DNA from 3 places in the Pseudomonas abieticivorans genome. Region 2 is predicted to be linked to each of the others. Evidence: predicted binding sites of a transcription regulator. Region 2 holds the regulator's gene; each other region holds the start of a gene.

Evidence for each region. The regulator sigma-54, encoded in region 2, starts transcription at its own class of promoters, with help from an activator protein. The targets are predictions, from matches to a motif close to ANTGGCATNNANNTTGCTNT.
Region 1: a site for sigma-54 is predicted at 4,127-4,146, ahead of L9B60_RS04305 (circularly permuted type 2 ATP-grasp protein). Genes of this name have one in related genera too.
Region 3: a site for sigma-54 is predicted at 4,098-4,117, ahead of L9B60_RS21515 (CmpA/NrtA family ABC transporter substrate-binding protein). Genes of this name have one in related genera too.

What each region holds. Positions count from the first base shown of each region.
Region 1 covers NZ_CP094975.1:983,715-993,937, reverse strand. Annotated here, with positions in the region: partial or broken gene L9B60_RS04320 (LTA synthase family protein) at 1-1,952, shown strand, start outside; gene L9B60_RS04315 (hypothetical protein) at 2,105-2,341, shown strand; gene L9B60_RS04310 (ribonuclease E inhibitor RraB) at 2,555-2,896, shown strand; gene L9B60_RS04305 (circularly permuted type 2 ATP-grasp protein) at 4,179-5,588, shown strand; gene L9B60_RS04300 (alpha-E domain-containing protein) at 5,601-6,551, shown strand; gene L9B60_RS04295 (transglutaminase family protein) at 6,548-7,351, shown strand; gene L9B60_RS04290 (cytochrome c) at 7,375-8,187, opposite strand; gene L9B60_RS04285 (rhodanese-like domain-containing protein) at 8,160-8,576, opposite strand; gene L9B60_RS04280 (amidotransferase) at 9,171-9,884, shown strand; partial or broken gene L9B60_RS04275 (magnesium and cobalt transport protein CorA) at 10,057-10,223, opposite strand, start outside.
Region 2 covers NZ_CP094975.1:3,587,819-3,598,041, reverse strand. Annotated here, with positions in the region: gene L9B60_RS16490 (MlaC/ttg2D family ABC transporter substrate-binding protein) at 1-494, opposite strand, end outside; gene mlaD (outer membrane lipid asymmetry maintenance protein MlaD) at 506-973, opposite strand; gene mlaE (lipid asymmetry maintenance ABC transporter permease subunit MlaE) at 973-1,770, opposite strand; gene L9B60_RS16475 (ATP-binding cassette domain-containing protein) at 1,770-2,579, opposite strand; gene L9B60_RS16470 (KpsF/GutQ family sugar-phosphate isomerase) at 2,811-3,785, shown strand; gene L9B60_RS16465 (KdsC family phosphatase) at 3,786-4,310, shown strand; gene lptC (LPS export ABC transporter periplasmic protein LptC) at 4,319-4,891, shown strand; gene lptA (lipopolysaccharide transport periplasmic protein LptA) at 4,878-5,417, shown strand; gene lptB (LPS export ABC transporter ATP-binding protein) at 5,417-6,142, shown strand; gene L9B60_RS16445 (RNA polymerase factor sigma-54) at 6,345-7,841, shown strand; gene hpf (ribosome hibernation-promoting factor, HPF/YfiA family) at 7,948-8,256, shown strand; gene ptsN (PTS IIA-like nitrogen regulatory protein PtsN) at 8,269-8,733, shown strand; gene rapZ (RNase adapter RapZ) at 8,736-9,593, shown strand; gene L9B60_RS16425 (HPr family phosphocarrier protein) at 9,610-9,885, shown strand; gene L9B60_RS16420 (ZIP family metal transporter) at 9,958-10,223, opposite strand, start outside.
Region 3 covers NZ_CP094975.1:4,689,316-4,699,538, forward strand. Annotated here, with positions in the region: gene L9B60_RS21500 (bifunctional protein-serine/threonine kinase/phosphatase) at 1-798, opposite strand, end outside; gene L9B60_RS21505 (nitrate/nitrite transporter) at 801-2,012, opposite strand; gene L9B60_RS21510 (ANTAR domain-containing response regulator) at 2,178-2,753, opposite strand; gene L9B60_RS21515 (CmpA/NrtA family ABC transporter substrate-binding protein) at 2,767-3,978, opposite strand; gene L9B60_RS21520 (quinone-dependent dihydroorotate dehydrogenase) at 4,192-5,220, shown strand; gene rmf (ribosome modulation factor) at 5,325-5,540, opposite strand; partial or broken gene rlmKL (bifunctional 23S rRNA (guanine(2069)-N(7))-methyltransferase RlmK/23S rRNA (guanine(2445)-N(2))-methyltransferase RlmL) at 6,072-8,362, shown strand; gene L9B60_RS21535 (sensor domain-containing diguanylate cyclase) at 8,544-10,223, shown strand, end outside.

The DNA of each region.
Region 1 (10,223 bases), 2.6 Mb from region 2:
CCTGGCACTGTTGATCTACAACCGCGAGATGATCCTCGATACACCGGCCTCGACCTTCGTCGAGGCGTTCGGCAACGGCTTGCGCTTCGACATCCGCCTGGTGGTGTACGTGCTGATCCCGCTGGTACTGGCGCTGCTCAGTGCACGGGCCATGGCCGCACGTGGCCTGTTCCGCTTCTGGTTGACGCTGACCAGCAGCCTGATCGTGTTCTTCGGTTTCATGGAACTGGACTTTTACCGCGAGTTCCACCAGCGCCTCAACGGCCTGGTGTTCCAGTACGTGAAGGAAGACCCGAAAACCGTACTGAGCATGCTTTGGTACGGCTACCCGGTGGCCCGTTACCTGATCGGCTGGGCCGTTGGCACCTGGCTGCTGAGCCTGGTGTTCAAGGGCATCGACCGCCTGACCCGCCCACGCTATGTCAGCGGCGGTGTCGCGGTCCGTGGCGTGGCGCCGTGGTACGCCCGCATTGGCGTGCTGGTGCTGTGGCGCGCTGATCATCGTAGTGGCGGCGCGTGGCACTCTGCGCCAGGGCCCACCGCTGCGTTGGGGTGATGCCTACACCACCGACTCCAACTTCGCCAACCAGTTGGGCCTCAACGGCATGCTCAGCCTGATTACCGCGGCCAAGGCGCGCATGTCCGACGAACGCGACAATATCTGGAAGTCGACGCTGCCGGTGGCCGAGGCCCAGCAAACCGTGCGCGACATGTTGCTGACCAGCAACGACAAGCTGGTGGATGCCGACATCGCCCCGGTGCGCCGCGACTTCACGCCGCCGCCTGAAAACACCCTGCCGATCAAGAACGTGGTAGTGATCCTGATGGAAAGCTTCGCCGGTCACTCGGTGGGCGCCTTGGGTGCATCCGGCAATATCACGCCGTACTTCGACAAGCTGTCCAAAGAGGGCCTGCTGTTCGACCGCTTCTTCTCCAACGGCACGCACACCCACCAGGGCATGTTCGCCACCATGGGCTGCTTCCCCAACCTGCCAGGGTTCGAATACCTGATGCAAACCCCGGAAGGTGCCCACAAGCTGTCGGGCCTGCCGGAGTTGCTGAGCGCGCGTAACTACGACGACGTGTATGTCTATAACGGCGATTTCGCCTGGGACAACCAGTCTGGCTTCTTCAGCAACCAGGGCATGACCACGTTCATTGGCCGCAACGACTTCGTCAACCCCGTGTTCTCGGACCCGACCTGGGGTGTTTCCGACCAGGACATGTTCGACCGCGGTGCCCAGGAACTTTCCAAGCGCGCCGCCACCGGCAAGCCGTTCTACGCACTGCTGCAAACCCTGTCCAACCACACCCCGTACGCGATCCCGGATCCGCTGCCGGTAGACAAAGTCACCGACAAAGGCTCGCTGAACCAGCACCTGACCGCCATGCGTTACTCGGACTGGGCGCTGGGCCAGTTCTTCGAAAAGGCCAAGAAAGAGCCTTATTACAAGAACACCCTGTTCATCGTGGTGGGTGACCATGGCTTCGGCAACGACCAGCAGATCACCGAGATGGACCTTGGCCGCTTCAACGTGCCGCTGCTGCTGATCGCCCCGGGCATGCAAGAGAAGTTCGGCAACGTGAGCCACACCGTGGGCACCCAGATCGACATCGTGCCCACCATCATGGGCCGCCTGGGCGGTGAAACGCGCAACCAGTGCTGGGGCCGTGACCTGCTGAACCTGCCGGAAGGCGACAAGGGCTTTGGCGTGATCAAGCCTTCGGGCAACGAGCAGACCGTGGCCATCATCACCGGTGACCGCATCCTGGTCGAACCCAAGGAGATGCCGGCACGCATGTTCCGCTTCCAATTGGGCGCCGATCCCAAGGCCGAGCCTATCTCCGACCAGCCGGACGAGGCAGACCTCAAGCGCAAGTTGGAGTCGTTTATCCAGACCGCTACCAAGGCGCTGCTGGATAACACTGCAGGCGTTGTGCAAGGCAAATAGGCCTTGATGTGTCAGCAACATGAAAAAAGGCCCCTCGGGGCCTTTTTTCATGTTCGTGCAGGTACATGTGCTGAACGTTGGGGGGCCGGGCAGGTCAAGAGTAGTGAGGTTAATCTCACACGGCTACAGCTGGGTTTGCTGAGGAGATACTAATGAAAAAGTGGGAAATCGCTTTCGTGGATGAACATGGCGATCTGCTCAAGCTGCTGGTGGAGTCCGAGCAGCGTCCTTCAGATGAAGAGGCTGCCAAACATGTGCGCTCGCACTACCGCCCGGTGCTGGACAAGGCCGACCTCAATGATTTCGAAAACCGTACCGAGCAACCCACGGCCAAGGTGTTGAAGGACATGAATGCCATGGAAGTGCGCTCCGTGACCCCGGTCGACTGATTTTCGCGCCCCTGCCAGGCCCCCCTTGGCACGGGCGTTCCCTTCGCGCTACTCTGCAAGCGAGGCAAACGGTTAAACCGCCGCGCTTCACGTCTTGTCAGCTCCATGCTTGTTTCCGGTAATCATGCATTACGCAATCCATTCGCCGTTAGTCAGTCAGCGGAGGTCCGGGAAGTACTGAAAGTCTATCCATCGTATTGAGGAGGACGGTTCATGAGCACAGCCTATCAAGAAGACATCAGCACTCAAGTGCTGCGCCGCATGAAAGAAGGCGGGTTTGATTTCTCCAGTATTCACCCCATCGAGTTCTACGCCGTCTTTCCCGACGAAAAGCGTGCGCGCACGGCTGCCGGGAAGTTTCGCGGTGAATCGCTCAATGCCCAGGTCAGTGAGCGGGACGACGGGGCGTGGCACCTTGAGTTAAGCAAGGTGATGCACGCAACCTATGGTGGCATTGGCGAGTTCGAGCTGGATTTCGAGGCGGTGGTCGCCCCCTTGGGCGGAGAAATCGAAGGCTGGGGTGTAAAACATGAAGTGCGCAGGCCCCAGGCTTAGGGTTTCAGCGTTACAAGAAACGGTCGACCCCAGGGTTGGCCGTTTTTATTTCCAGCATCAACGCCCCTCGTCCAAGCGCCAGGCAAAAAAAGGTTCTTCGCGGAATTCTGGGAAATAGGCACATCATATCCTGCCCGTGCCCGTGCCCGTGCCCGTGCTCTCTGGCCGCTGGCTCTGCTCTTGATCTGCTCTTGATCTGCTTGGCTTTTGATCTTGATTGTATGCCCCATTAAGCGCCCGGGCCGACTGGAGGCGTCGATCAAGCGGCCGGAGGCGTAGCCGCCGGAGACGGAGCCGGAGGAGCTTCTATTCCGGGCCGTCGTCCGCTTGAGCGATGCCGGAGGGAGGGGACCCGTAGCGCAGCGTAGGGCCCAAGCAGGGGCAAGCCTTTTTTGCTTACTTTTTGTGGCGTTTGACAAAAAGTGAGCCGGCGTAAGGCCGGAAAGGTGAAGTGGCCGCGCCCTTGGTAATGGATATGTACATGATTTTTGAAGCATGCTCCGAGGACGGTGGGCATATCCATTGGTTAGGGTGATGCCGAATCACCTTTCCGCCCTTACGGCGTCTTACTTTTTGTCAAACGCCACAAAAAGTAAGCAAAAAAGGCTTGCCCCTGCTTGGGCCCTCCGCTGCGCTGCGGGTCCCCTCCTTACGGCGTCGCTCAAGGGGCAGACGGCACCGGCTATAGAAGCTTGCCGGCTGCCGTCTCCCTCGGCTGCGCCTCGGGCCCTGCGGGCCGCCCCTTGATCGACGCCTCCAGTCGGCCCGGGCGCTTTACGGGGCATACCATCAAGATCAAAAGCAGATCAAGATCAAGATCAAGATCAAGATCAAGTGGCCTCCCCCTAGATAATGGATATGCTCGCAATTCTCAGAAGCAGGATTCCGATGCCTTGCACATATCCATTGGTTAGGGTGATGCCGAATCACCTTTCCGGCCTTACGCCGGCTCACTTTTGGTCAAACGCCACAAAAAGTAAGCAAAAAAAAGCCACCTCGAGCAAGGTGGCGGAAAGGGAATCTGGTTGCCGTAAGAGCTTTCTCACTGGCTTGTAAGAATTATTAACGAAGTAGGCCAGCCAGTGAAATCAACTCTGTCTATGCTGGTCATAGCATTAACCCTGCTTCGCAATGGAGCACGGTGCATTGTGGTGCACTGTCAAGCGCACGGGAATGGTGCGGGTAATTTGTTTTTTTTATTCAAGTGATTGAATTTTAAGCGTTTATGCCGATGGCACGGGCCTTGCGATGGTCTTGGTGTCCGGGTGACAAGGAGTACGGCATGATCCGCACCTATTATGATGAGATGTACGATGCCGGCGGTATTGTCCGCCCGCATTATCGGGAGTTCGCCCGCTGGCTTGCCGAGACGCCCGAAGAGCTCCTGGCCCAGCGGCGGCGTGAGGCCGACCTGTTGTTTCATCGTGCCGGCATCACCTTCACGCTCTATGGCGATGAGCAGGGCACCGAGCGCCTGATCCCTTTCGATACCATCCCGCGCAGCATCCCGGCCAGTGAGTGGCGCGTGGTGGAACGTGGGTGTATCCAGCGGGTAAAAGCACTGAACATGTTCCTGGCCGACCTGTACCACGGCCAGCGCATCATCAAGGCCGGGATCATCCCCGCCGAGCAGGTACTGGCCAACGAGCAGTACCAGTTGGCCATGCAGGGGCTCAACCTGCACCGTGACATCTACTCGCACATCTCCGGGGTTGACCTGGTGCGCGACGGCGATGGCACCTACTACGTGCTCGAAGACAACCTGCGCACCCCCAGCGGCGTGAGCTACATGCTCGAAGACCGCAAGATGATGATGCGCCTGTTCCCCGAGCTGTTCGCCGCCCAGCGCATCGCCCCCATCGACCATTACCCCAGCCTGTTGCTCGACACCCTGAAAAGCTCCAGCCCCATCGATAACCCAAGCGTGGTAGTGCTGACCCCGGGTCGTTTCAACAGCGCCTTTTTCGAACACGCCTTCCTGGCGCGCGAGATGGGCGTGGAGTTGGTGGAAGGGGCCGACTTGTTTGTGCGCGACGACAAGGTGTTCATGCGCACCACCGACGGCCCCAAAGCCGTGGACGTGATCTACCGGCGCCTGGACGACGCGTTCCTGGACCCGCTGGCCTTCAACCCCGATTCGATGTTGGGGGTGCCGGGCCTGCTGGCCGCCTACCGCTCTGGCAATGTGATCCTGGCCAACGCCATCGGCACCGGGGTGGCGGACGACAAGTCGGTGTACCCGTATGTCACCGAGATGATCCGCTTTTACCTCGACGAAGAACCCATCCTCAAGAACGTGCCTACCTGGCAATGCCGCAAGCCTGAAGAATTGTCCCACGTGCTGGCCAACCTGCCAGACCTGGTGGTCAAGGAAACCCAGGGTTCCGGTGGCTACGGCATGTTGGTGGGCCCGGCCGCGAGCGCCGCTGAAATCGAGAATTTCCGCGCACGCCTCAAGGCCCGTCCCAACGCCTACATCGCCCAGCCGACCCTGTGCCTGTCGACGTGCCCGACCTTTGTTGAAAACGGCATTGCGCCGCGGCACATCGACCTGCGCCCGTTTGTGCTGGCCGGGCGTGAAACCCGCGTGGTGCCGGGCGGTCTGACCCGTGTCGCGCTGCGGGAAGGCTCGCTGGTGGTCAACTCATCCCAGGGCGGCGGTACCAAGGACACTTGGGTGGTCGAGGATTAAGGATGCCTGCCAATGTTAAGTAGAACTGCCTCTGACCTGTATTGGATGTCGCGTTACCTGGAGCGGGCGGAAAACCTCGCCCGCATGCTCGATGTCAGCTATTCGTTGAGCCTGATGCCCCAGGATGGTCGCGGTGACGGCCTGCATGAAGTGGCCATGCCACTGCTGATCACCGGCACCCTGGAGGACTACCTGGAGCGCCACGGCCAATTGCACGCCGAACGCTTGCTGCACTTCTTTGCGCTGGACGCGGCCAACCCGGCCAGTATCTACAGCTGCCTGGGCGCGGCGCGGGCCAGTGCCCATGCCGTGCGCGGGCGCATCACCGCCGACATGTGGGAAAACATCAACGCCACCTGGCTGGAGATCCGCGGGATTGCCGAGCAGGGCCTGGGCCGCTATGGCATGAGCCGCTTCTGCGAGTGGATCAAGGAGCGTTCGCACCTGTTTCGCGGGGCCACCTACGGCACCATCATGCGCAACGATGCGTTCCGTTTCATCCGCCTGGGCACCTTCATCGAGCGCGCCGACAACACCTTGCGCCTGCTCGACGCGCGCTACGAAATGTTTGGCGACGCCGCCGAGAACATGGACGACAGCTCGGCGCGCGGGTACTACCAATGGAGCGCCTTGCTGCGCGCGTTGTCGTCCTTTGAGGCGTATACCGAAATCTATCGCGACGCACCCTCGGCTCGTTTCGTGGCCGAAATGTTGCTGTTGCGTGCCGATGTGCCGCGCTCGCTGCGCGCCTGTACCGAAGAGATCGATCAGATCCTCGCGAGCCTGCCGGGGGCCAACGGCCGCCCGGCCCAGCGTCTGGCCGCCGAACTGGATGCGCGACTGCGCTACACCGGTATCGGCGAGATCCTCGACGAAGGGCTGCACGCCTGGCTGACCGAATGTATCCCGCTGGTGCGCCAGTTGGGCAACGCTATCCACAGCTCTTACCTGGAGGCTGTATGAGACTTTCCATTAGTCACGAGACCGCCTATCAATACGAAGACGAGGTGCGCGCCAGCATTCAGTACTTGCGCCTGACGCCCCATGACAGCGACCGCCAGCACGTGCTGAGTTGGCAACTGGACCTGCCCACCTCGATCAAGGCGCAGATCGATCCGTTCGGTAATATCTTCCACGTATTGACCCTGGATCGCCCCCATGACCGCATCGTCATCGGCGCCCGTGGCCAGGTCGAGATCGACGAGAAGACCGAATCCGAGCACGAATCGCAATCGGCTTACCCGTTCCTGCGTTTCACCCGCCTGACCGAAGCCGACGAGGCCCTGCGCGCCTTTGCCGCCAAGGAGTGCAGCAAGCGCCGCGACCGGAGCGGGCTGATCGACCTGATGGGCGCGCTGAATCAGCACATGACTTACACGCCGGGCGCTACCGAAGTCGACACCACGGCCGCCACGGCGTTTGCCGGGCGCGCCGGCGTGTGCCAGGACCACACCCATGCGTTTCTGGCCTGCGCGCGCAGCCTGGGCATCCCGGCGCGCTATGTGTCGGGTTACCTGTTTACCGAAAGCAGCGAACACCTGGCCAGCCACGCCTGGGCCGAGGCCTGGCTGGATGACGCCTGGTACAGCTTTGACGTGACCAACCAATTGGCGCGCCCGGAGCGCCACTTGAAATTGGCCGTAGGCCTGGACTACCTGGACGCTTGCCCGGTGCGCGGCATGCGCCGTGGCGGTGGGTTCGAGCAGATGCATGCCAAAGTGGTGGTCACGCCTGCGCCTTTGATTCGGGTACAGCAGCAGTAACGGCCAGGGTAACGGCGGGGCTGTCACTGGCCTGCCTTGCGCCCCGCCATGTGCTGCAAGTAGCCCACCAGCAACGCCAGCTCTTCATCTGGCAACACCTGCGCGCTGAACCCCGGCATCTTCGCCTGCGGCCAGCGCCGCATGGCTTGCGGGTCACGAATGTAACGCTGCAGAAAACCTTGCGAAAAATACTCGGTCGGGCTGAAGGGGATATTCAGGTCCGGGCCAAACTGTGCGTCGCCCTGACCGTTGAGGCGGTGGCACGCCAGGCAGTTTTTCTGGAATAGCGCGAAGCCCCGGTTGACCGGGTCATCGGCGGCCAAGGCCGGGTCAGGCCGCATGGCCGGGAAGCGTTCGGCCACGCTGGCCAGTTGGCGCAGGCTGGCGATTTGGAAGGGCCACTGCTCGGGGCCGATATGGCCGGCGGCAGGCTCGCTCCAAATAAGGTAAAACGGCCCTGCCGACGGTTTGCCGGGGGCCAGTGGCGGCCAGGGGTGGGCGGGATCTTCCACGGCCAGCCAGGCGCGGGTCTTGCCGGTGGCCAGCAGCGGGGCTGCCGGCAGTTCCGCAGCAAACCCGTCCAGCGCCACGGCCTGCACATGGTCCTGGGCCGTCAGGCCAGGCAGCAGCGCAGCCACGGGCACCACCCGGTAGGTCATGCCGCGTTTATAGGCCACGTCGTCCGGGATGTGCAGCGTGCGCGCCTGCGGGTGCCGGAGCAATTCGGCGCTCTGCCAGGTGCGCGACTGGGTGCCCAGCGCAACCGTCAGGCTGGCGGCAAGGGCCTGGCCTGCCAGCAGCCAGCCGATCAGCAGTAGAAAGAGTCGGATTGGCATAGGCGAAACAGCGCCGCGTTGAGTTCGGTGTAATTGCCGCCATTGACGATATTCATGTAGCCGCGTTGCGCCAAGGTGCGTTCGGCCGACAGGGCATGTTCGTTGGTGTCGCTGTAGATGACCACGGTGCGGTTTTTGTCTTCCACCACGCGCCCTAACTGATAGGCCAGGCCGCGAGTGTCGATTTCCGAGGACATCTTGCGAATCGTCATGTCCACTTGCAGTGAATTGTGGATGTTGCCTGCGGCGAAATCCGAGTCGTTACGCAGGTCGAGTATCAATACGCCGTTGCCGATCTCATCCACCGCATGATCAATGTCGACCACGGCGTGAGCCGCAGTGCACGTCAGCAGGGCGGACAGTGCCGGCAGGACAATCCATTTGCGCATAAACCAATCTCCATCGGGCCAGAGGGAAGATTGGCACACAAGTGCCCAGGCCGGTAGTTGACCGACATTAAAAGTTGATTGCGCTGCTCAACCGAACAGGCGGCTGAGGTTGGGAAGTATCAGGAGCAAGGTGGTTGCGAAAACGATCAGACCTGCCTGGCGAAGCTTGTTGTGTTTGAACATGGCGAGCTGCCTTCTTGTTGTTCTTCCTGAATGCCGACTGCTGGGCTGTGATAGCGCCTGGCCGAGACGTGCACTGTTGCCATTCGAGACGCCGTCGGATCGGAAAATTCCGCTTCGGCCGCGTCCATGACTAACAGTAGGGCCCGCGCGGGCCGTGGCTTAGAACGGTTTTATCTGTATTTAGAGTGAAATTTGATTATTTTGAGATATAGCCCATGGCTATCCCTGAATCAGCACGCAGGCTAGACGCGTCGCGTTGGCCGACTGGTGAATCCTTTCACGTATGACCATTCGTCCGACTGCGCCGAATGGTTGTGACTTGCACGCTACACACCGTCGTACTTGCCATGTGTGAATGATCAAGGCACGCTTCGCCGCTCATTCTCGCCTTTATTCGTGTCGGGTACTTTTATGTCGTTACGCATTTGCATCCTGGAAACCGATGTCCTGCGCCCAGAGCTGGTCGAGCAGTATCAGGGCTACGGCCGGATGTTCGAACAGTTGTTCGCGCGTCAGCCCATTGCGGCCGAGTTTTCCGTATACAACGTGATGAACGGCCAATACCCCCCCGATGATCTGCAGTTTGACGCCTACCTGGTCACGGGCAGCAAGGCCGATTCGTTCGGCAACGACCCGTGGATTCAAACCCTGAAGGCCTTCTTGCTGGATCGTTACCAGCGTGGCGACAAGCTGTTGGGCGTGTGTTTTGGCCATCAGTTGTTGGCGCTGCTGTTGGGCGGCAAGGCCGAGCGTGCGACCCAGGGTTGGGGCGTGGGCGTGCACGACTACCAGGTGCCGGGCCGTGCGCCCTGGATGAGCCCTGAAGTCCAGGAGCTGTCACTGCTGATCAGCCATCAGGACCAGGTCACCGCGTTGCCCGAAAACGCCACGGTGATCGCCAGCAGCCCGTTTTGCCAGTTTGCCGCGTTCCATATCGGCGACCAGGTCCTGTGTTTCCAGGGCCACCCGGAGTTCATGCACGATTATTCCCGCGCGCTGCTCGACCTGCGCCAGCAAAGCCTGGGGCCGGTGGTGTATGACGCAGCCATCGACAGCCTGGGGCGTGAGCACCATGGCACCACGGTGGCGGAGTGGATGATGCGGTTCGTGGCGCACAATCGGTAAATCGTTGGCACTTGGCTCGCGGAAAAATCCGCTTCTACACGGCGTCTGAATTCGCGGATAAATCCGCTCCTACAGAGACGGCGGCGTGCTTTTCGCGGATAAATCCGCTCCTACGGGGTATTCGCGTGCCTCTGTAGGAGCGGATTTATCCGCGAAAGGCCGCACCGCCGATCTACAACCACCCCGACCGCTTGAAGCTCCAATACAACGCCCCGCACCCCACTCCGATCGCCCCCAGCACGGCAAAGTAGCCGTAATGCCAGCTCAACTCCGGCATGTTCTGGAAGTTCATCCCATAGATCCCTGCCACCGCCGTGGGGAACGCCAGGATCGCTGCCC
Region 2 (10,223 bases):
ACGATCACGTTACGCACTTTCCACTCGCCATTGACCTTGTTCAAGGTGTACGACACCGGGTAGACCGCGCCGCCGCTGCCCTTGACGACCATGTCGACGCTGGTGCGGTCGCCCGATTCATCCTTGGCCGGCGATACGGTAATACCTTGGTTGTTGTACTCGAGCAAGGCGTTGCCATAGAACTTCATCAGGCTGCGCTTGAAGTTCTCTTCGAACGTCTTGATCTGGGCAGGCGATGCGCTGCGCGAGTACTTCACGGTCATGATGCTTTTGGCGATGCCTTCAGCGTCCACCACCGGGCCAACAATGCCGTTCAAGGCATCATAAAAGGCATTGGGGTTGGTTTTGTACTCTTCCTTGTTTGCTGCCAGGTCAGCCAGCAACTCTTTGGTGGTGCGATCTACCACGTCATGAGCGGTCTGGTCGGCGGCGTTGGCCCATAGGGGCACAACAGCCAGAAGGACCAGCAGGCCTCGGCGCAGAATGGACATCATGGAGTAGCTCCTCATTTGGCGTCTTTGCTAACGGTGTTAAGCAGGAATTTGCCAATCAGATCTTCCAGCACCAGCGATGACTGAGTGTCGTGGATGGTGCCACCGTCCTTCAACACGGTGTCTTCACCGCCCACGCTCAACCCGATGTACTTCTCGCCCAGAAGGCCCGCGGTGAGGATAGACGCAGTGGAGTCGGTCGGCAGATTGTTCACGCTCTTGTCCACTTGCATCGTCACCCGCCCGGTGAAGTTATCGCGGTCCAGATCGATTGCCGTGACCTTGCCGACAGTCACGCCAGCCATGGTCACCTTGGCTCTGACAGTCAAACCGGCGAGATTGTCGAAATAAGCATAAAGTTTGTAGGTATCGGCGGTCGGGCTGGCCGCCAGGCCGCTGACGCGCAAGGCCAGCAGCAGCAAAGCCAGGATCCCGGCCAGCAGAAACAGGCCGACACCGATTTCCATCGTTCGGTTTTGCATCAGAAATCTCCAAACATCAAAGCGGTCAGAATAAAGTCAAGGCCCAGTACCGCCAGCGAGGCGTACACCACGGTCTTGGTGGTGGCACGGCTGATCCCTTCTGATGTGGGCTCGCAGTCATACCCCTGAAACACAGCAATCCATGTGACAACAAAAGCGAACACAATGCTTTTAATCACGCCGTTGAGTACATCATCGGTGAAATTCACGCTGTTCTGCATGTTCGCCCAGAACGAGCCGTCGTAAACGCCCAGCCAGTTGACCGCCACCCACGAGCCACCCCAGATACCGACCACGCTGAAGATCATGGCCAGCACCGGCAGCGAGATGAAACCGGCCCACAGGCGCGGGGCAACGATGTACTTGAGCGGGTCGACGCCGATCATTTCCAGGCTGGACAACTGTTCGGTGGACTTCATGTTGCCGATTTCGGCGGTCAACGCCGACCCTGCGCGCCCGGCAAACAGCAGCGCGGTAACCACCGGGCCCAGTTCGCGCAGCAGCGTCAGGGCAACCATCTGCCCCACGGCCTGCTCGGAGCCATACTTGGCCAGGATGCTGAAGCCTTGCAGCGCCAGCACCATGCCGATGAACATGCCCGAGACCACGATGATCAACAGCGACATTACCCCTACGGAGTAAAGCTGCTTGACCAGCAGTTGAAAGCTGCCTTTAACCCCGCCACGCCCAAACAAGGCATGCATGAGCAAAAAGCCCGAGCGGCCCAACACGGCCACCATATCGATGGCCGCGCGGCCGAACAGGCGCACGCGCTCCAGTATTGATTTTCTGCGCATCAGCGCTTCCCCAGTAAATCGGCGCGGTAATCCGTCGCTGGAAAGTGGAACGGCACCGGACCGTCCGGATCGCCCTTCATGAACTGGCGCACCCGCGGGTCATCCGATGCCATCAGCTCCTCGGGCGAACCCTGCCCCAATACCTGGCCGTCACCGACGACATACAGATAGTCGGCAATGCTGGCGGTTTCCGAGAGGTCATGGGACACCACGATGCTGGTAATGCCCAATGCATCGTTGAGCAGGCGGATCAGGCGCACCAGCACGCCCATGGCGATCGGGTCCTGGCCCACGAAAGGCTCGTCATACATGAGGATCTGCGGGTCCATGGCAATGGCCCGAGCCAGTGCCACGCGCCGCTTCATGCCACCGGACAGTTCGTCGGGCATCAGCTCCACCGCGCCACGCAAGCCCACGGCTTGCAGCTTCATCAGCACGATGTCGCGGATCATTTCCTCGGGCAGGTCGGTGTGCACGCGCAATGGGAAGGCGACGTTCTCGAACACATCGAGATCGGTAAACAGCGCGCCGCTCTGGAACAGCACGCCCATGTGCTTGCGCGCGTCGAACAGGTCACTGCGCGACAGCGCCGGCAGGTTTTGCCCGTTGACCCAGACTTCACCCTTGCTAGGGCGCAACTGGGCCCCCATCAAGCGCAACAGCGTCGTCTTGCCGCAACCGGAAGGCCCCATGATACCGGTGACCTTGCCCCGTGGAATGCGGATATCGACGTTATCAAAGATGTTGCGCGCGCCCCGCTTGAAGGAAACACCCTTCAAATCGATGGCGTAGTCGTTATCGGCACTCATCTAAACTCCTTTCGATGCAGCCTTTCACTCTGACGCACGCGCATTCCACGAAGGCACGCAAGGCGAGTGGGCCGAACAAGCGGCGAACTATATCACTGCTCGCACACCCGCCCCAAGGCTGTTGCACCGCTTGTTCAGGACTGTGACAGCATCGTTGTACGATCAAGCGTGAGGGTTTGCTTCATTACGGCTATAATCGCCGCCTTTTCATCAGGCAACACGATTTCAGACATGAGCCAATCCAGCGACCTGATCCAATCCGCGCAACGCACTATCCGCTTCGAAATCGAGGCGGTAGAGGGCTTGCTCGCCCATATCGACGCCGATTTCGTGCGTGCCTGCGAGATGATCCTGGCAAGCTCGGGCCGCGTCGTGGTGGTGGGCATGGGTAAATCAGGCCACATCGGCAACAAAATCGCCGCGACACTGGCGAGTACCGGCACCACTTCGTTCTTCGTGCACCCGGCCGAAGCCAGCCACGGCGACATGGGCATGATCACCCGCGACGACATCATCGTCGCACTGTCCAACTCCGGCTCTACCGCCGAGATCGTCACCCTGCTGCCGCTGATCAAGCGCCTGGGCATCAAAATGATCAGCCTGACCGGCAACCCGGACTCGCCGCTGGCAAAAGCCGCCGACGTCAACTTAGATTGCAGCGTAGCTCAAGAAGCTTGCCCGCTGAACCTGGCCCCCACCTCCTCCACCACTGCAGCCCTGGTGATGGGTGATGCCCTGGCCATCGCGCTGCTGGAAGCCCGCGGCTTCACGGCCGAGGACTTTGCGTTTTCCCACCCCGGCGGTGCACTGGGCCGACGCCTGCTGCTGAAAGTGGAAAACGTGATGCACACGGGTGACGAACTGCCCCAGGTGCAGCGCGGCACGCCGCTGAAAAACGCCCTGATGGAAATGACCCGCAAGGGCCTGGGCATGACCGCGGTACTGGAAACCGACGGCCGCCTGGCCGGGATCTTCACCGACGGCGACCTGCGCCGCACCCTGGACCGCGACCTGGACCTGCGCCAGGCAACCATCGACGAAGTCATGACCGTGCACGGCAAGACCGCCCGCCCGGACATGCTCGCCGCCGAAGCCCTTAAAATCATGGAAGACCACAAGATAGGCGCCCTGATCGTGGTCGACGAGCAGGATCGCCCGATCGGCGCGTTCAACCTCGGCGACCTGCTGCGCGCTGGAGTCATGTAAATGAACGACGAACTGTTGCAACGCGGCAAGGCCATCAAGCTGGCGATCTTCGACGTAGACGGCGTGCTGACCGACGGCCGCCTGTATTTCCTGGAAGATGGCAGCGAATTCAAGACGTTCAACACCCTGGACGGTCAAGGCATCAAGATGTTGATCAACTCCGGCGTGGCCACCGCGATCATCAGCGGGCGCAAGACCCCGGTAGTGGAACGCCGCGCCAAGAACCTGGGCATCGCCCACCTGTACCAAGGCCGCGAAGACAAATTAGTGGTCCTGGACGAGCTTCTTGGCCAACTCGGCCTAAGCTATGACCAGGTGGCCTACCTGGGCGACGACCTGCCCGACCTGCCGGTGATCCGCCGCGTGGGCCTGGGCATGGCCGTGGCCAACGCTGCCGGCTTTGTTCGCGAGCACGCCGATGGCGTCACGCTGGCGCGCGGCGGCGAAGGCGCGGCCCGAGAATTCTGCGAGTTGATCCTTCGCGCCCAAGGCAACCTCGATGCGGCCCTCGCCGCTTATTTGTAGAGCACCCCATGTCGAGCAGAAAATTACGCAACATCGTGTTGCTGTTGGTCGTGGCGGCGATTTTCGCCGCGGTCGGCTACTGGAACATCAGCCCGGAAACCTTCCTCGACCAGCCCAAGACGGCCGTCGACGAAACCGCGATCGATTATTATGCAACCAATGCCCACAGCAAGCAGTTCATGCCCGATGGCAAGCTGCAATATGACATGACCAGCGACAAGGTCGAGCATTTGCAAGCCAGCCAGGTCACCCTGCTGACCAACCCGGACGTCAACCTGTACCGTGGCGCAGCCTTCCCGTGGCACGTCACCAGCAAGCGCGGCGAGGTCAACCCGGACGGCACCCAGGTGGAACTGATCGACTCGGTGCGCGTGGCGCGGGTCGACGAAAAGAACCGCCAGACGATTATTACCACTACTCGCATGACTGTATTCCCTCAGAAGCAATATGCGCAGACCGATCAAGCCGTTAGAATTGACGGCGCCGGTGGCGTCACGACAGGCGTGGGAATGAAAGCGTATTTGCAAGACAGCCGGATGAACCTGCTGTCCAACGTAAGAGGACTGTATGAGGCTCGTTAAAACCCTTCCTTATTTGCTCAGCCTGGGCGCAGCACTGGGAAGCGCGAGCGCCTGGGCACTGCCGACTGACCGCGATCAGCCTATTCATATTCAGTCCGATGACGCACAGATCGATGACAAGCAAGGCGTCGCGACCTACAAGGGCAATGTGATCATTACCCAGGGCACGATGAAAATCACTGGCAACACCGTGACCATCACCCGCAACGCACAGGGCGACGTCGACGTGTTCACCTCGGTCGGCAACCTGGCCTATTACGAGCAGAAGCCGGCGATCGACAAACCGATCGTGCAGGCCTACGGCGTGACCATCCAGTACTTTTCGGCGCAAAACCGCATCGTGCTGATCGACAAGGCCAAGGTCATCAACGACGGCAACACCTCCGAAGGCGAAAAAATCGTCTACGACACCGTCAAGCAAGTGGTAAACGCCGGCCGTGCCAACGGCACCAAGGTCACCGCCCCACGTCCGCGGATCGACATGGTTATCCAGCCGAAAAGCAAAACCGATGAGCAGAAAAAATAATGGCAACCCTGAAAGCCCAGCACCTGGCCAAGGCTTATAAAAGCCGGCAAGTGGTGCGTGACGTCAGCCTGTCCATTGAAAGTGGCCAGATCGTAGGTTTGCTGGGCCCCAACGGCGCCGGCAAGACCACCTGCTTCTACATGATCGTGGGCCTGGTGCAGGCCGACCAGGGCCGCGTGCTGATCGACGACCTGGACGTGAGCCACCAGCCGATGCACGGCCGCGCCCGTTCCGGTATCGGCTACCTGCCGCAAGAAGCCTCGATCTTTCGCAAGCTTTCGGTGGCCGACAACATCATGGCCATCCTGGAAACGCGCAAGGAGCTGGACAAGGCCGGGCGCGTCAAGGAACTGGAAAGCCTGCTGCAGGAGTTCCACATCACCCACATCCGCGACAACCTGGGCATGAGCCTGTCCGGTGGTGAGCGTCGCCGTGTGGAAATCGCCCGGGCACTGGCCACCGCGCCCAAGTTCATCCTGCTCGACGAACCCTTCGCCGGTGTCGACCCTATTTCCGTGGGCGACATCAAGCAGATCATCCACCACCTGAAGGCCAAGGGCATTGGCGTTCTGATCACCGACCACAACGTCCGTGAAACCCTGGATATCTGCGAAACCGCTTACATCGTCAACGATGGCCAACTGATCGCCGAAGGCGATGCCGAGACCATCCTGGCCAACGATCTGGTTAAAGAAGTCTACCTCGGCCACGAATTCCGCCTGTAAAGGGTGGCATTTGGGCTGGGGCGCCTTTGAGGAGGCCGGCTTTTGAAAATCGCAAGGTTTTTAATTACCGCCTCGCTCTAGGCAAACACTGCAACTTCAGGCATATAATTTGCTTATGACAACAGCCGAGCGCCTGGGTTAACCCAGGTGTTGTGTAGTGGATGGCGCATCGCGCCGGCGAACAAGGTGTTAAGCCCCTGCCATGAAACCATCGCTAGTCCTGAGAATGGGCCAGCAACTGACGATGACACCGCAGTTGCAACAGGCCATACGCCTCCTCCAGCTATCCACCCTGGACCTTCAACAGGAAATCCAGGAAGCGCTGGAATCCAATCCCATGCTCGAACGCCAGGAAGAAGGCGAAGACTTCGACAACAGCGACCCGCTGGCCGATAACATCGAGCAGAAAACCACGCCTGAAATTCAGGAACCCAGCTTTCAGGAAACCACCGCACCGACGGTCGACAACCTGGAAGACGGCGAGTGGAACGACCGCATTCCCAATGAGCTACCTGTCGACACGGCCTGGGAAGACATCTACCAGACCAGCGCCAGCAGCCTGCCCAGCAACGATGACGACGAGTGGGACTTCACCACCCGCACCTCCGCCGGCGAGAGCTTGCAGAGCCATCTGCTGTGGCAATTGAACCTGGCGCCGATGTCCGATACCGACCGGCTGATCGCCGTGACGCTGATCGACTGCATCAACAACCAGGGCTACCTGGACGAGACGTTGCAGGAGATCTGCGACTCGTTCGACCCGGAACTGGACATCGAGCTCGACGAAATCGAGGCCGTACTGCACCGCATCCAGCAATTCGAGCCCGCTGGCATCGGCGCCCGCGATCTGAGCGAGTGCCTGTTGCTGCAACTGCGCCAATTGCCTGCCAAGACCCGCTGGCTGGCCGAGGCCCAGCGCCTGGTCACCGACTTCATCGACCTGCTGGGCAGCCGCGACTACGGTCAGCTGATGCGCCGCATGAAGATCAAGGAAGACGAGCTGCGCCAGGTGATCGAGCTGGTGCAAAGCCTGAACCCGCGCCCCGGCTCGCAGATCGAGTCCAGCGAGGCCGAGTACGTGGTGCCCGACGTGATCGTGCGCAAGGACAACGACCGCTGGCTGGTAGAGCTGAACCAGGAGTCGGTGCCACGCCTGCGGGTCAACCCGCAGTACGCAGGCTTTGTGCGCCGCGCCGACACCAGCGCCGACAACACCTTCATGCGCAATCAGTTGCAGGAGGCGCGCTGGTTCATCAAGAGCCTGCAGAGCCGCAACGAAACCCTGATGAAGGTGGCCACGCAAATCGTCGAGCACCAGCGCGGCTTCCTCGACTACGGCGACGAGGCAATGAAACCGCTGGTGCTGCATGACATCGCCGAAGCGGTGGGCATGCACGAATCGACGATTTCCCGGGTGACCACGCAAAAGTACATGCATACCCCGCGTGGTATTTATGAGCTGAAATATTTTTTCTCAAGCCACGTGAGCACCTCCGAGGGCGGCGAATGCTCGTCCACGGCGATCCGCGCGATCATCAAAAAACTGGTGGCTGCCGAAAATCAGAAAAAGCCGTTGAGTGACAGCAAGATCGCTGGTTTACTGGAGGCACAAGGCATCCAGGTAGCCCGTCGCACCGTCGCCAAGTACCGCGAGTCCCTCGGGATCGCACCGTCTAGCGAACGCAAGCGATTGATGTAGCCCCGCAGCGCGCAAGCGCTGCCCGGTGGGCACCTGAGGTGTGGCAGCGTTCCTGCGGCAGGTGTTCCACCTGCCTCTTTATGCAATAGCAATAAGGAGATGCGGTATGCAAGTCAACATCAGTGGACATCAACTGGATGTGACCGAACCCTTGCGCACTTATATCAGCGAGAAGCTCGCCCGATTGGAGCGCCATTTCGACAAGATCACCAATGTGCAAGTGACGATGACGGTGGAGAAACTCCTGCAGAAAATCGAAGCCACCTTGCACGTTCCCGGTGGTGAAGTGGTCGCCAACGCCGAACATAGCGACATGTATGCGGCCATCGACCTGCTCACCGACAAGCTTGACCGCCAACTCAAAAAACATAAGGAAAAACAGCAGAGCGTGCTGCAAGGCGCGAATGCTCGCTGACACTCCCCACCCATGATCCGACTTGAAAACATCCTGACCCCTGGCCGTTCACTCGTGAACGTGCCAGGCGGCAGTAAAAAGAAAGTGCTCGAACAAATTGCCAACCTCATTGCCCGGGAAATACCCGAGCTTGGGATGCAAGACGTCTACGAAGCCCTGATTGCCCGTGAGAAACTCGGTTCCACCGGTTTCGGCAACGGCATCGCCATACCCCATTGTCGTCTGGCTGGCTGCGAATCGCCGGTCAGCGCCCTGCTGCACCTCGACGCCCCCATCGACTTCGATGCCATCGACGGCGCCCCGGTAGACCTGCTGTTCGTACTGCTGGTCCCGCAAGCGGCCACCGATGCGCACCTGGAACTGCTACGGCAAATCGCCAGCATGTTGGACCAGAAGGACGTACGGGACAAACTTCGCTCGGCAGCCAGCAACGAAGCCTTGTACAAGGTCGTGCTGGACGTTCAAAACGGTCACTAAGCATGCGCCTGATCATCGTCAGCGGCCGCTCCGGCTCCGGTAAAAGCACAGCCTTGGATGTACTCGAGGACAACGGCTACTACTGCATCGACAACCTGCCTGCCGGGTTGCTGCCGGAACTGGCCGAGCGCGCGTTGATCCATACCGAACTGGCGCAACCGCTGGTGGCCGTGTCTATCGATGCGCGCAACCTGCCCAGCCACCTGACCCGCTTCCCCGAGTTGCTCGAGGAAGTGCGCGGTCGGCACATCCAGTGCGACGTGCTGTACCTGGACGCCGACGAAGAAACCCTGCTCAAACGCTTTTCCGAAACCCGCCGGCGCCATCCACTGAGCAGCGCCAACCGCTCGTTGGCCGAAGCCATTCGGGTCGAAACCTCGCTACTGGGGCCGATTGCGGACCTGGCCGACCTGAAAATCAATACCACGCACCTGAACCTGTATCAGCTGCGCGACGCCATCAAGCTGCGCCTGCTCAACCAACCTGAGCCGGGCACTGCGTTCCTGGTCGAGTCGTTCGGTTTCAAGCGCGGCATGCCGGTGGATGCCGACCTGGTGTTCGACGTACGTTGCCTGCCCAACCCGTACTGGAAGCCAGAACTGCGCGACCATTCAGGCCTGGACCAACCGGTGATTGAATACCTGGCTGCCCAGCCGGACGTCGAAGAAATGTATCAGGACATCAGCAGTTATCTGCTTAAATGGCTGCCGCGCTTTGCCGCCAGCAACCGCGCCTACGTGACCATCGCCATTGGCTGCACGGGCGGCCACCACCGCTCGGTGTACCTCACCGAGCGCTTGGGCCAGGCGCTCCAACAAACGCTCAAGAATGTTCAGGTTCGCCACCGCGACCTTAGCTGAAAGGACCCCCACCGCGATGCCTGCACGTGAAATCGAAATCATCAACAAGCTTGGCTTGCACGCCCGGGCAGCCGCCAAATTCGTCGGCGTGGCTGGCCGCTTTCCCGATTGCCAGGTGCGTATCGGCCGCAGCCCGGACAGCCTGGTAGACGGCAAAAGCATTATGGGCGTGATGATGCTGGCGGCGGGCAAAGGCACCCAGGTGCACCTGAGTACTGCGGGGGCCGAAGAGGCCGAAGCGATGGCAGCGATTGTCGAGTTGATCAATAACCGCTTCGACGAAGGCGAATAAAACATCGCCCTCGCCCCAACCCTCTCCCGCAGGGAGGGGGGCTGGGGTGAGGGCCACGGCAACCCCGCCCCATCATGACAGCGCCGTATCCATCACCATCATAAGGCAAAAGCCCACGCACAACCCCAGGCTCGCCAACTTGTGATGCCCGTTGCTGCGCGACTCGGGGATGATCTCATGGGTCACCACCAGTAGCATTGCCCCCGCCGCCACGGCCAAGCCCAAGGGCAACAACAGTTCAGCCAAGCCCACCAGCCAGGCACAGAGCACGGCGAACACCGGCTCCACCAGCCCTGATGCCGCACCTACCAGGAACGCCTTGAACCGCGACATGCCGG
Region 3 (10,223 bases), 1.1 Mb from region 2:
CATTGCCAGCACGGTCAGGCCCTCGAAGGCCTGGCCGGTTTTAAGTGACGGGGGCAGGGGCAAGGTGTGCAGGTGCAGCAAGCGCTCGGCCAAGCTGGCCTGGCCCAGTTGTTCGACGTGCACCAGCACGGCACTGGCATTGTCCTGGCTGCCTGCCAGGTGCGCCGCCTTGACCAACGTGTTCACCACGCTCTGGGCGTCGCTGTGCTCGCGCAGCGTGGCACTGATCTGGTGGTCATTCAGGGTGGCCCAGACGCCATCGCTCAGCAGCAGGAAACGCTCGCCCTGGCGCAACTCCCCTTCCAGATAGTCCACCACCAGGTGCTGATCCAGGCCCATGGCGCGCTTGAGCACGTGCTGCATCTGGGCATGTTCCCATACATGGTCTTCGCTGATGCGCTGCAGCGCGCCCTGATACCAGCGGTAGGCACGGCAGTCGCCGACGTGGGCGAGGGTGAAGCGCTGCCCGCGCAGTACCAAGGCGCTGAGGGTGGTAAGCAGCGGCTGGCCACCGCCGTTGGCTTGCAGCCAACGGTTTTGCGCGCTGAGCAGCCGGTCCAGGGCTTGGGGCACGGTCCAGGTTTCGGGGGTGGCGTAATAGTCCAGTGCCAGCGCCTGCAGCGTGGAGCGGGCCGCCAGGGCGCCATCGGCGCAGTGGCTGACGCCGTCGGCAAGGGCAAACAGGTAACCTTTGCTGGCGGCCAGGCCCGGGTTTGGGGTAACCAGGCGCACCGCGTCCTGGTTTTGTGCGCGCGGCCCGCAGGCGCTGGCGTGGGCCATGCTCAGTTGCAGGGCCATGCTCAGACGCGGGCTGCAGTAACAGCGGCCGAACCCCACGTGGTGCGCCACCGACGCTTGACCCCGTGCAGGCCGAACCAGGCCACCACGGCCAGCGCGGCGAACAGCCAGAGGCCCGCCTGGTAGTCACCGGTGTGCTGCTTGATCGCACCCAGGCCCGCCACCAGCAGGAAGCCGCCAATGCCACCGGCCATGCCGATCAGGCCGGTCATCACGCCGATTTCCTGGCGAAAGCGCTGTGGCACCAACTGGAACACTGCACCATTGCCGGCACCCAGGCCGAGCATGGCAATGACGAACAGCGCCAGTGCTGCGTAGGAACTTGGCAGGTGGAAGCCCACGGCGGCGACGCAGATCGCGGCCAGGGTGTACATGGCCAGCAGCGTGCGGATGCCGCCGAAACGATCGGCCAACGCACCGCCCAGGGGGCGCATCATGCTGCCGCCGAACACGCAGGCCGCCGTGTAATAGCCGGCGGTCACCGGGCTCAGGCCGTATTGGTCGTTGAAGTAGCCGGGCAGGGCGCTGGCTAAGCCCATGAAGCCGCCAAAGGTGACGCAGTAAAACAGCATGAACCACCAACTGTCGCGGTCACCCAGGGCCTTGAGGTAATCGCCCACGGATTTGGCCGCTGGCCGGTTGGGGGCGTTGCGGGCCATCAACGTGAAGGTGATCAATACCAGCACCAGCGGGATCAACGCGAAGCCGAACACGTTGCTCCAACCGAAGCTGGCGGCCAACAAGGGGGCGAACAGAGCGGCGAACACGGTGCCCGAGTTACCGGCCCCGGCGATGCCCATGGCCTTGCCCTGGTGTTGTGGTGGGTACCACTGCGAGGCCAGGGGCAGGGCCACGGCAAAGGAGGCACCAGCCACGCCCAGGGCCACGCCCAACAATAAGGCTTGCTCATAGCTGTGGATACCGAAATGCCAGGCGCAGAACAGCGACGCGATCACCACGCACTGGCCCATCAGGCCGGCGGTCTTGGGTGACAGGCGATCGACCACCACGCCCATCACCAAACGGAGGATGGCGCCGGCGAGCAGGGGCGTGGCGACGATCAGGCCGCGTTGCTGGGTGGTCAGTTGCAGGTCGGCGGCGATCTGCACGGCCAGGGGGCCGAGCAGGTACCAGACCATGAAACTCAGGTCGAAATACAGGAAGGCCGCGAACAGGGTAGGGGCGTGGCCGGATTTCCAGAAAGATTTATTCATCAATGCCTCGACGATGCTTGGGGGCCAGAAACGCAAAAACGCCGCAACCCTTCCCGCGTATGTGCGAGGGGGGTGCGACGTCTTTGTCGGTCAATGTGGGGCAACCGCCGTTGGCTACCTGGGTATTGTATTAGCAAGGGTTGGGCCAAGATGCAGGCCTTGCCCTTACCCCAGCATTTCATTCATGGCGATGATTTGCTCGGCGACCTGAATCAGCTTCTGCTGGCGGCTCATGGCTTGCCTGCGCATCAGGGTATAGGCCTCTTCTTCCTTGCAGTCCTTCATTTTCATCAGCAGCCCCTTGGCCAGTTCGATGCGCTTGCGCTCGGCCAGTTGCTGATCGCGGGCGTGCAGCTGCGCGCGCAGGGCCTGGTCGCTTTCAAAGCGCGCCATGGCCACGTCCAGGATCGGTTGCAAGCGCTGGGCATGGATGCCTTCGACGATATAGGCGCTGACCCCGGACTTGATCGCCTGGCGCATCACCCCTGGGTCGTGCTCGTCGGTGAACATCACAATGGGCCGGGGCTGGTCACGGCTGACCAGCACCACTTGTTCCATGACGTCGCGGCTAGGTGACTCGGTATCGATCAAAATCACGTCCGGGCGCACCGTTTCGACGCGTGCGGGCAGGTCGATGGTCAGCCCCGACTCGTCGATCACCTCGAACCCGGCTTCGCTGAGTGCGACTTTCAGGCGGCCGACTTTTTTCGCGGTGTCGTTGATCAACAGGATGCGCAGCATGGGTGACCTCCGCTCATCGGCTGGCCAGCCGCGGCGTACCGCCAGCCAGCGCGTGCAAAGGGAAGCTGCGGGCGTAGCCGGCAGGGTCCTGGCCATCCCAGACCTTGCCATCGATCAGTTGACTGCTGCGCAGTTCGGCATCGTCGCACGGCACGCCCAAGGCCTGGGCGGCCTCGCGGTACAGGCCCAATTGCTGCACCTGGCGGGCCACGCCGAGGTAGTCCGGGTCGTCGCGCAAAAGGCCCCAGCGGCGAAACTGCGTCATGAACCACATGCCATCGGACAGGTAAGGCAGATTGACCTGGCCGTCGCCATGGAAGCGCAGCGCGTGCGGGTCCTGCCAGGTATTACCCAAGCCGTCGGCGTAGTGGCCCATGAAGCGCGGCTCTACGCAATCAAGCGGGGCGTCGAGGTACTCGCGCGCGCTGATCAGTTGCGCGCTGGTGCGGCGGTTTTCCGGGCTTTGTTCGATGAAGCGGCTGGCTTCCAGCACGGCCTTGACCAGCGCCCGGGCACTGTTGGGGTGCTGCTGGACGAAGGCGTGGGTGCAGCCCAAGACTTTTTCCGGGTGGTTGGGCCAGATCGCCTGGGTGGTTGCCAGGGTAAAACCCAGGCCCTGGCGCACGGCACTGTCGCACCAGGGCTCGCCCACGCAAAAACCGTCGATGCGCGCGGCCTGCATGTGGGCGACCATCTGCGGCGGCGGTACCACCACGCTGTTGACGTCCTCCAGCGGGTGGATGCCTTGGCTGGCCAGCCAGTAATAAAGCCACAAGGCATGGGTGCCGGTGGGAAAGGTCTGGGCGAAGGTCAGTTTTGTGCGGCTTTGGTGCACGTGGCGGCGCAATGCTTCAGCATCGGTCACGCCTGCCGTCATCAGGGCCGGTGACAGGTTCAGGCTCTGGCCGTTCTGGTTAAGCCCCATCAGCACCGCCATGTCGGTGGCCGGGCCGCCGCCGATCCCCAGGTGTTCGGCGTACACCATGCCATACAGGCAGTGGGCTGCATCCAGTTCGCCACTGACCAGTTTGTCCCGCAGGTTGGCCCACGAGCTCTGGCGTTTGAGGTCAAGGGTCAGCCCGTGGGGTTGGGCGAAGCCTTGGGTGGCGGCCACCACCACCGAGGCGCAGTCGCTCAGGGCCATGAAGCCGATGTTCAGGCTGCGTTTTTCCGGAGCATCGCTGCCGGCCACCCAGGCCAGGGGGTCTGCTGGAATGTCTGTCATCTACTGTTCGCCCTTGCAAAAAAAAGCGCCGCCCGCCCGTCAGCTGAAAAGCCGCGGGTGTGACGACGCCATTGTCGACGGCCTGCCGCTGCAAGGGGGCAGGCACTGATGAAGGATGACAAGCAATGCATATGCCATCGGTCCCCACAAACGCCGGCTGCGCGGTTATAATCGCCGCCATCGAATCGTCCCATAGCCGAGCTTAGCCCGCCCATGTATACCCTGGCCCGCCAGCTGTTGTTCAAACTCTCCCCGGAAACCTCCCATGACCTGTCCCTGGACCTGATCGGGGCCGGTGGCCGCCTGGGCATCAACAGCCTGTTGGCCAAAAAGCCGACGAGCCTGCCGGTGACGGTGATGGGGTTGCAGTTTCCCAACCCGGTGGGCCTGGCCGCAGGCCTGGACAAGAACGGCGCGGCCATCGACGGCTTCGCCCAACTGGGCTTCGGCTTCGTCGAGATCGGCACCGTGACCCCGCGCCCGCAGCCCGGCAACCCCAAGCCGCGGATCTTCCGCCTGCCTGACGCCACGGCCATCATCAACCGCATGGGTTTCAACAACCTGGGCGTCGACAACCTGCTGCACCGGGTGCAGGCCGCTCGCTACAAGGGCGTGCTGGGCATCAACATCGGCAAGAATTTCGACACCCCGGTGGAACGCGCGGTCGACGATTACCTGATCTGCCTGAACAAGGTCTACGATCACGCCAGCTACGTGACCGTCAACGTCAGCTCGCCCAACACCCCGGGCCTGCGCAGCCTGCAGTTCGGCGACTCGCTCAAGCAACTGCTGCAGGCCCTGGCCGAGCAGCGTGAGGTACTGGCCGCCCAGTACGGCAAGCGCGTGCCGCTGGCGATCAAGATTGCCCCGGACATGAGCGACGAAGAAACCGCCCTGGTGGCCAGTGCCTTGCTGGAGTCGGGCATGGACGCGGTAATCGCCACCAACACCACCCTGAGCCGCGAAGGCGTCGAAGGCCTGGCCTTTGGTGACGAGGCAGGGGGGTTGTCGGGCGCGCCGGTGCTGGAAAAAAGCACCCATATCGTCAAGGTGCTGGCGGGCGAGCTGGGCGGCAAAATGCCGATCATCGCGGCCGGTGGCATTACCGAAGGCAAGCATGCGGCCCAGAAGATCGCCGCCGGTGCAAGCCTGGTGCAGATCTATTCGGGCTTCATCTACAAGGGGCCGGCCTTGATCCGTGAGGCGGTGGACGCAATCGCCGGGATGCCGCGCAAGCCCTGACAAAAAAAGGGCCCCTTGAAGGGGCCCTTGGGCCGAAGCCCGCCGCTCGGAGGGAGCGTGCGTGGTTAATGTGAATTCAGAGGTGTGAAATAAGGGGTTCCTGTTCAGCCGACGGCGCGAATTTCGTTGAGTCTATGGATGCCCGCAGTGCCGGTCATACCGTCCCAGTTGTCGCCGCGTCCCTCGCGCCAGCCATTGATCCAGGCCTGACGAACTGACGGTAGAGTAAAAGGGCAAAGCTCACGGGATTTGCCATGGATGCCGTACTGGTATCCGCGTAAAAATGCTCGTTCCAACGGATCACGCTTAAGTCTTCTCATAGGGTGTTGCCCTCGTCTGTTGACTGTTATGTCCCGTCGGCCTCGTCTGAGGCCGGGCAGAATCGTTCTGCCGGTGTGCGCCCGCTGCCGGCGTGGCGGGCATTGGTGTCGTCCCGTCGCGGGACAACCTGTGTAGATTTCTAAACAATGCGCAGACCGATGTGAATGATCGTTTTGTCATAAGGGCGTAACGTTTGAGGTATCCAGACCATAAGTAAATAAATGCTTCTGGGGTGGAAAGCAGTCAAAGCCCGCTATGATGAGGGCTGCATTGATAAAGGGACGCATTTGCCGGGCAGGGATGATGGCAAATTGGCGTCAGTGAATAAGCGACGAAGGGTCATTGTTGCCCCTTTTGTCAGGCAGAATTATTTTCTGCCCGGATGATCAAAGCCTATTTGGGCAGGTTTGTCCGGGTGGTACGGCACCGCGGTGGTGCCACGCGGGCGCTCTTTTAGAAAAGCGCCTGATTAAACTCTGGTGGGGTGACGCGTTGCCCCTCCACTCATTGCTCAAGGCCCTGGATTACCCATGTCGGACCGTTACGAACTCTTTCTCACCTGCCCCAAGGGCCTCGAAGGCCTGCTCGCTGAGGAAGCCACTGGGCTGGGCCTTGAGGACACCCGCGAACACACCTCGGCGGTGCGCGGCATGGCCGACATGGAAACGGCCTACCGCCTGTGCCTGTGGTCGCGCTTGGGCAACCGCGTTGTTGCTGGTACTCAAGCGCTTCAACATGGCCAACGCCGACGATCTGTACGACGGGGTCAATTCGGTGGACTGGCAAGACCACCTGCTGCCCGACGGCACCCTGGCGGTGGAATTCAGCGGCCATGGCTCGGGCATCGACAACACACACTTCGGCGCCCTGAAGGTCAAGGACGCCATCGTCGACAAGCTGCGCACCCCCTCGGGCGAGCGCCCCAGCGTCGACAAGCTCAACCCGGACCTGCGCGTGCACCTGCGCCTGGACCGTGGCGAGGCGATCCTGTCCCTGGACCTGTCCGGCCACAGCCTGCACCAGCGCGGCTACCGCCTGCAGCAAGGCGCGGCACCCCTGAAGGAAAACCTGGCGGCGGCGATCCTGATTCGCGCTGGCTGGCCGCGCATCGCTGCCCAAGGCGGCGCGCTGGCCGACCCGATGTGCGGCGTGGGGACCTTCCTGGTCGAGGCGGCGATGATCGCCGCCGACATCGCGCCCAACCTCAAGCGTACCCGCTGGGGCTTCAGTGCCTGGCTGGGCCACGTGCCGGCCCTGTACCGCAAGCTGCACGACGAGGCGCTGGCCCGCGCCGAGGCGGGCCTGGCCAAGACCCCAGCGTGGATTCGCGGCTATGAAGCCGACCCACGGCTGATCCAGCCGGGGCGCAACAACGTCGAGCGCGCCGGCCTGAGCGACTGGATCAAGATCTACCAGGGCGAAGTCGCCACCTTTGAGCCGCGCACCGACCAGAACCAGAAAGGCCTGGTCATTTGCAACCCTCCCTACGGCGAGCGCCTGGGCGATGAGGCGAGCCTGCTGTACCTCTACCAGAACCTCGGCGAGCGTCTGCGCCAGGCCTGCCTGGGCTGGGAGGCGGCGGTGTTCACGGGCGCGCCTGACCTGGGCAAGCGCATGGGCATCCGCAGCCACAAGCAGTATTCGTTCTGGAACGGCGCGTTGCCGTGCAAGCTGCTGCTGATCAAGGTACAGCCCGACCAGTTCGTCACCGGCGAACGCCTGACCCCCGAGCAGCGCCAGGTGCAACGTGAGCAGGCGCAATTGCAGGCCGAGCACGCCGAGCAGCCGGTGCAGGCCCCGGACCCGTACGCGCGCCTCAACAAGAACGGCAACCCGATCAAGCCCACCCCGGCGCCAGCGCCGGTGGTCGAGCAGGCGCGCCTGAGCGAAGGCGGGCAGATGTTTGCCAACCGCCTGCAGAAAAACCTCAAGCAATTGGGCAAGTGGGCGCGCAAGGAGCAGATCGATTGCTACCGTGTCTACGATGCCGACATGCCCGAATACGCGCTGGCCATCGACCTGTACCACGACTGGGTGCACGTGCAGGAGTACGCAGCTCCACGTTCCATCGACCCGGAAAAGGCCCAGGCGCGTCTGTTCGACGCCCTGGCTGCCATCCCCCAGGCGCTGGGCATCGACAAGAGCCGGGTGATCATCAAGCGTCGCGAGCGCCAGGCCGGCACCAAGCAGTACGAGCGCCAAAGCGCCCCAGGGCCAGTTCACCGAAGTGCAGGAAGGCGGCGTAAAACTGCTGGTCAACCTGACCGACTACCTGGACACCGGCCTGTTCCTTGACCACCGGCCCATGCGCATGCGCATCCAGCGCGAGGCGGCGGGCAAGCGTTTCCTCAATCTGTTCTGCTACACCGCCACCGCCAGCGTGCACGCGGCCAAGGGCGGCGCGCGCAGCACCACCAGCGTGGACTTGTCCAAAACCTACCTGGACTGGGCACGGCGCAACCTGTCGCTCAATGGTTTTTCCGACAAAAACCGTTTGGAGCAGGGCGACGTGATGGCCTGGCTGTCGGCCAGCCGCGATGAATACGACCTCATCTTCATCGACCCACCGACTTTCTCTAACTCCAAGCGCATGGAAGGCGTGTTCGACGTTCAGCGCGACCACGTGCAATTGCTGGACCTGGCCGTGGCGCGCCTGGCGCCAGGTGGCGTGCTGTATTTCTCCAACAACTTCCGCAAGTTCCAGCTCGACGAGCACCTGGGCGAGCGGTATGCCGTCGAGGAAATCAGCGCTAAAACCCTGGACCCGGACTTCGCTCGCAACACCAAGATCCACCGCGCCTGGAAAATTCAGGCCCGCTAAACGATTGCGCCATGAGGCGTGCGTTGGCTGATCAAATCAAGGGCTCTTTAAGAGCCCTTTTTTGCGCCTATGCATTTAAATTTTAACTGCATGCGTGACTAGGCAAGTTGGTGGCAAATAGCTATAACTGAAGCTGAGCCACACTGTTTCTTTTTGCCCGTCGGCGTTGTGAGTTTTGCTTATGTCGTTGCACGCCGTTCGCCCCAAGATACTCGGCTTCATCAGTGAAGACGCTTCCGCCTGGTTGGTCGCAGGCCTGGCGCTGGTGGCTGGCACGCTGTTGACCAGCCTGCTGGCGGTGGGCACCAGCGAGATGTACCAGCGTCAGTTGCGCCAGCGTTTCGAATTGCTGGCTGGGGAGCGTTTTAGCCGCATCGAAGAACGCTTTCAGGATCAGGCCCAGCGCCTGGATGGCCTGCGGCGTTTTTTCGTCTATTCCGACGATATTACCCGCAATGAATATGACGGTTATGCCGGGCCATTGCTGTTGCGCACCCAGGCCTATTCCTGGTCGCCCCGCGTGCTGCAGGCACAGCGCGGCGATTTTGAGCGTGATGCACGGGCGCAGGGCGACGCTGACTTTGCCATTCGTGAGCTCGACAGCCACGGCAACCTGGTGCCGGCGCCGGAACGGGCCGAGTACTACCCGGTGCTTTATACCCAATCGCAAACCCACCGCAAATTGCCCCTGGGCTTCGACATTGCCTCCCAGGAGCCGCGGCGCTTGACCCTGGCCAGCGCGTTGGCCAGTGGCAGCCTGGCCGTGTCGCCGCCGATCAACCTGGTGGGCGTGGACCCGCAATATGCCCGTGGCGTGCTGATGGTCGCACCGGTGCTGGCACCGGACGGCAAGGGCCCGGTCAAGGGTTTCGTGATGGCCGTGATCAGCCTGCGCCAGTTGATGGCCGATGGCTTGCCGTCGCAAAGTGACGACAACCTCAACGTACGTATCCTCGACCTGTCCACCGAAGGCAGTCACGAGGTGTTGTTCGAGTCGGCCGAGGCGCCGGCTGAATCGCCGCTGGCGGCCACCCACCTGTTGCGCCTGGCAGACCGTGATTACCAGTTGGACATTCGCCCCAGTACTGCCTTCATGCAGGCCAACCAGGGCTCGGCAGTCAATATGGTGGTAATGCTGGGCGGTCTGCTGAGCATGTTGCTCAGCGCGCTGCTGTACAGCCTGGTCAGCCAGCGCCAGCGTGCTCAGCGCCTGGTGGAGCAGCGCACCTCGCAGTTACGCGCCAGCGAGCAGGCATTGCGCGGTACGCACAACCAATTGCGCAGCGTGCTCAATGCCGCCACCCAGGTGGCGATCATTGCCACCGACTTGCGCGGCATCATCACCACGTTCAATGCCGGTGCCGAACTGATGCTCGGCTACACCGCCAACGAGGTGGTGGGCCACCTGACGCTTCAGGACTTGCACCTGCATCAAGAGTTGCAAGCCCGCGCACGCACCCTCAGCCACTACTATGAACGGGATATACCGCTGGCTCAGGCCATGCTGGTGGAAACCCCGGGCGAAGGCGCGCAAGAGGCTCGCGAGTGGACCCTGGTACGCCGTGACGGCACCTTCCTGGCCGTCAACATGCTCGCCACCACGGTGCTGGATGAGCAGGCGCAGTGGATTGGCCACCTGGCGATCTGTATCGATATCACCGAACGCAAGCGCGTGCACGAAGCCCTGGCTGCCAGGGACCGGCTGTTGGAAAAGCTCAGCGCCGAGGTGCCCGGCGGTATCTTTCAGCTACGCCTGGACGGTAATGGCACGGCCAGTTTCACCTATTCAAGCAAAGGCCTGCGGGACATTTACGAGCTTGATCTGGAACTGTTGCACGAGGATGCCCGGGTGGTGTTCCAG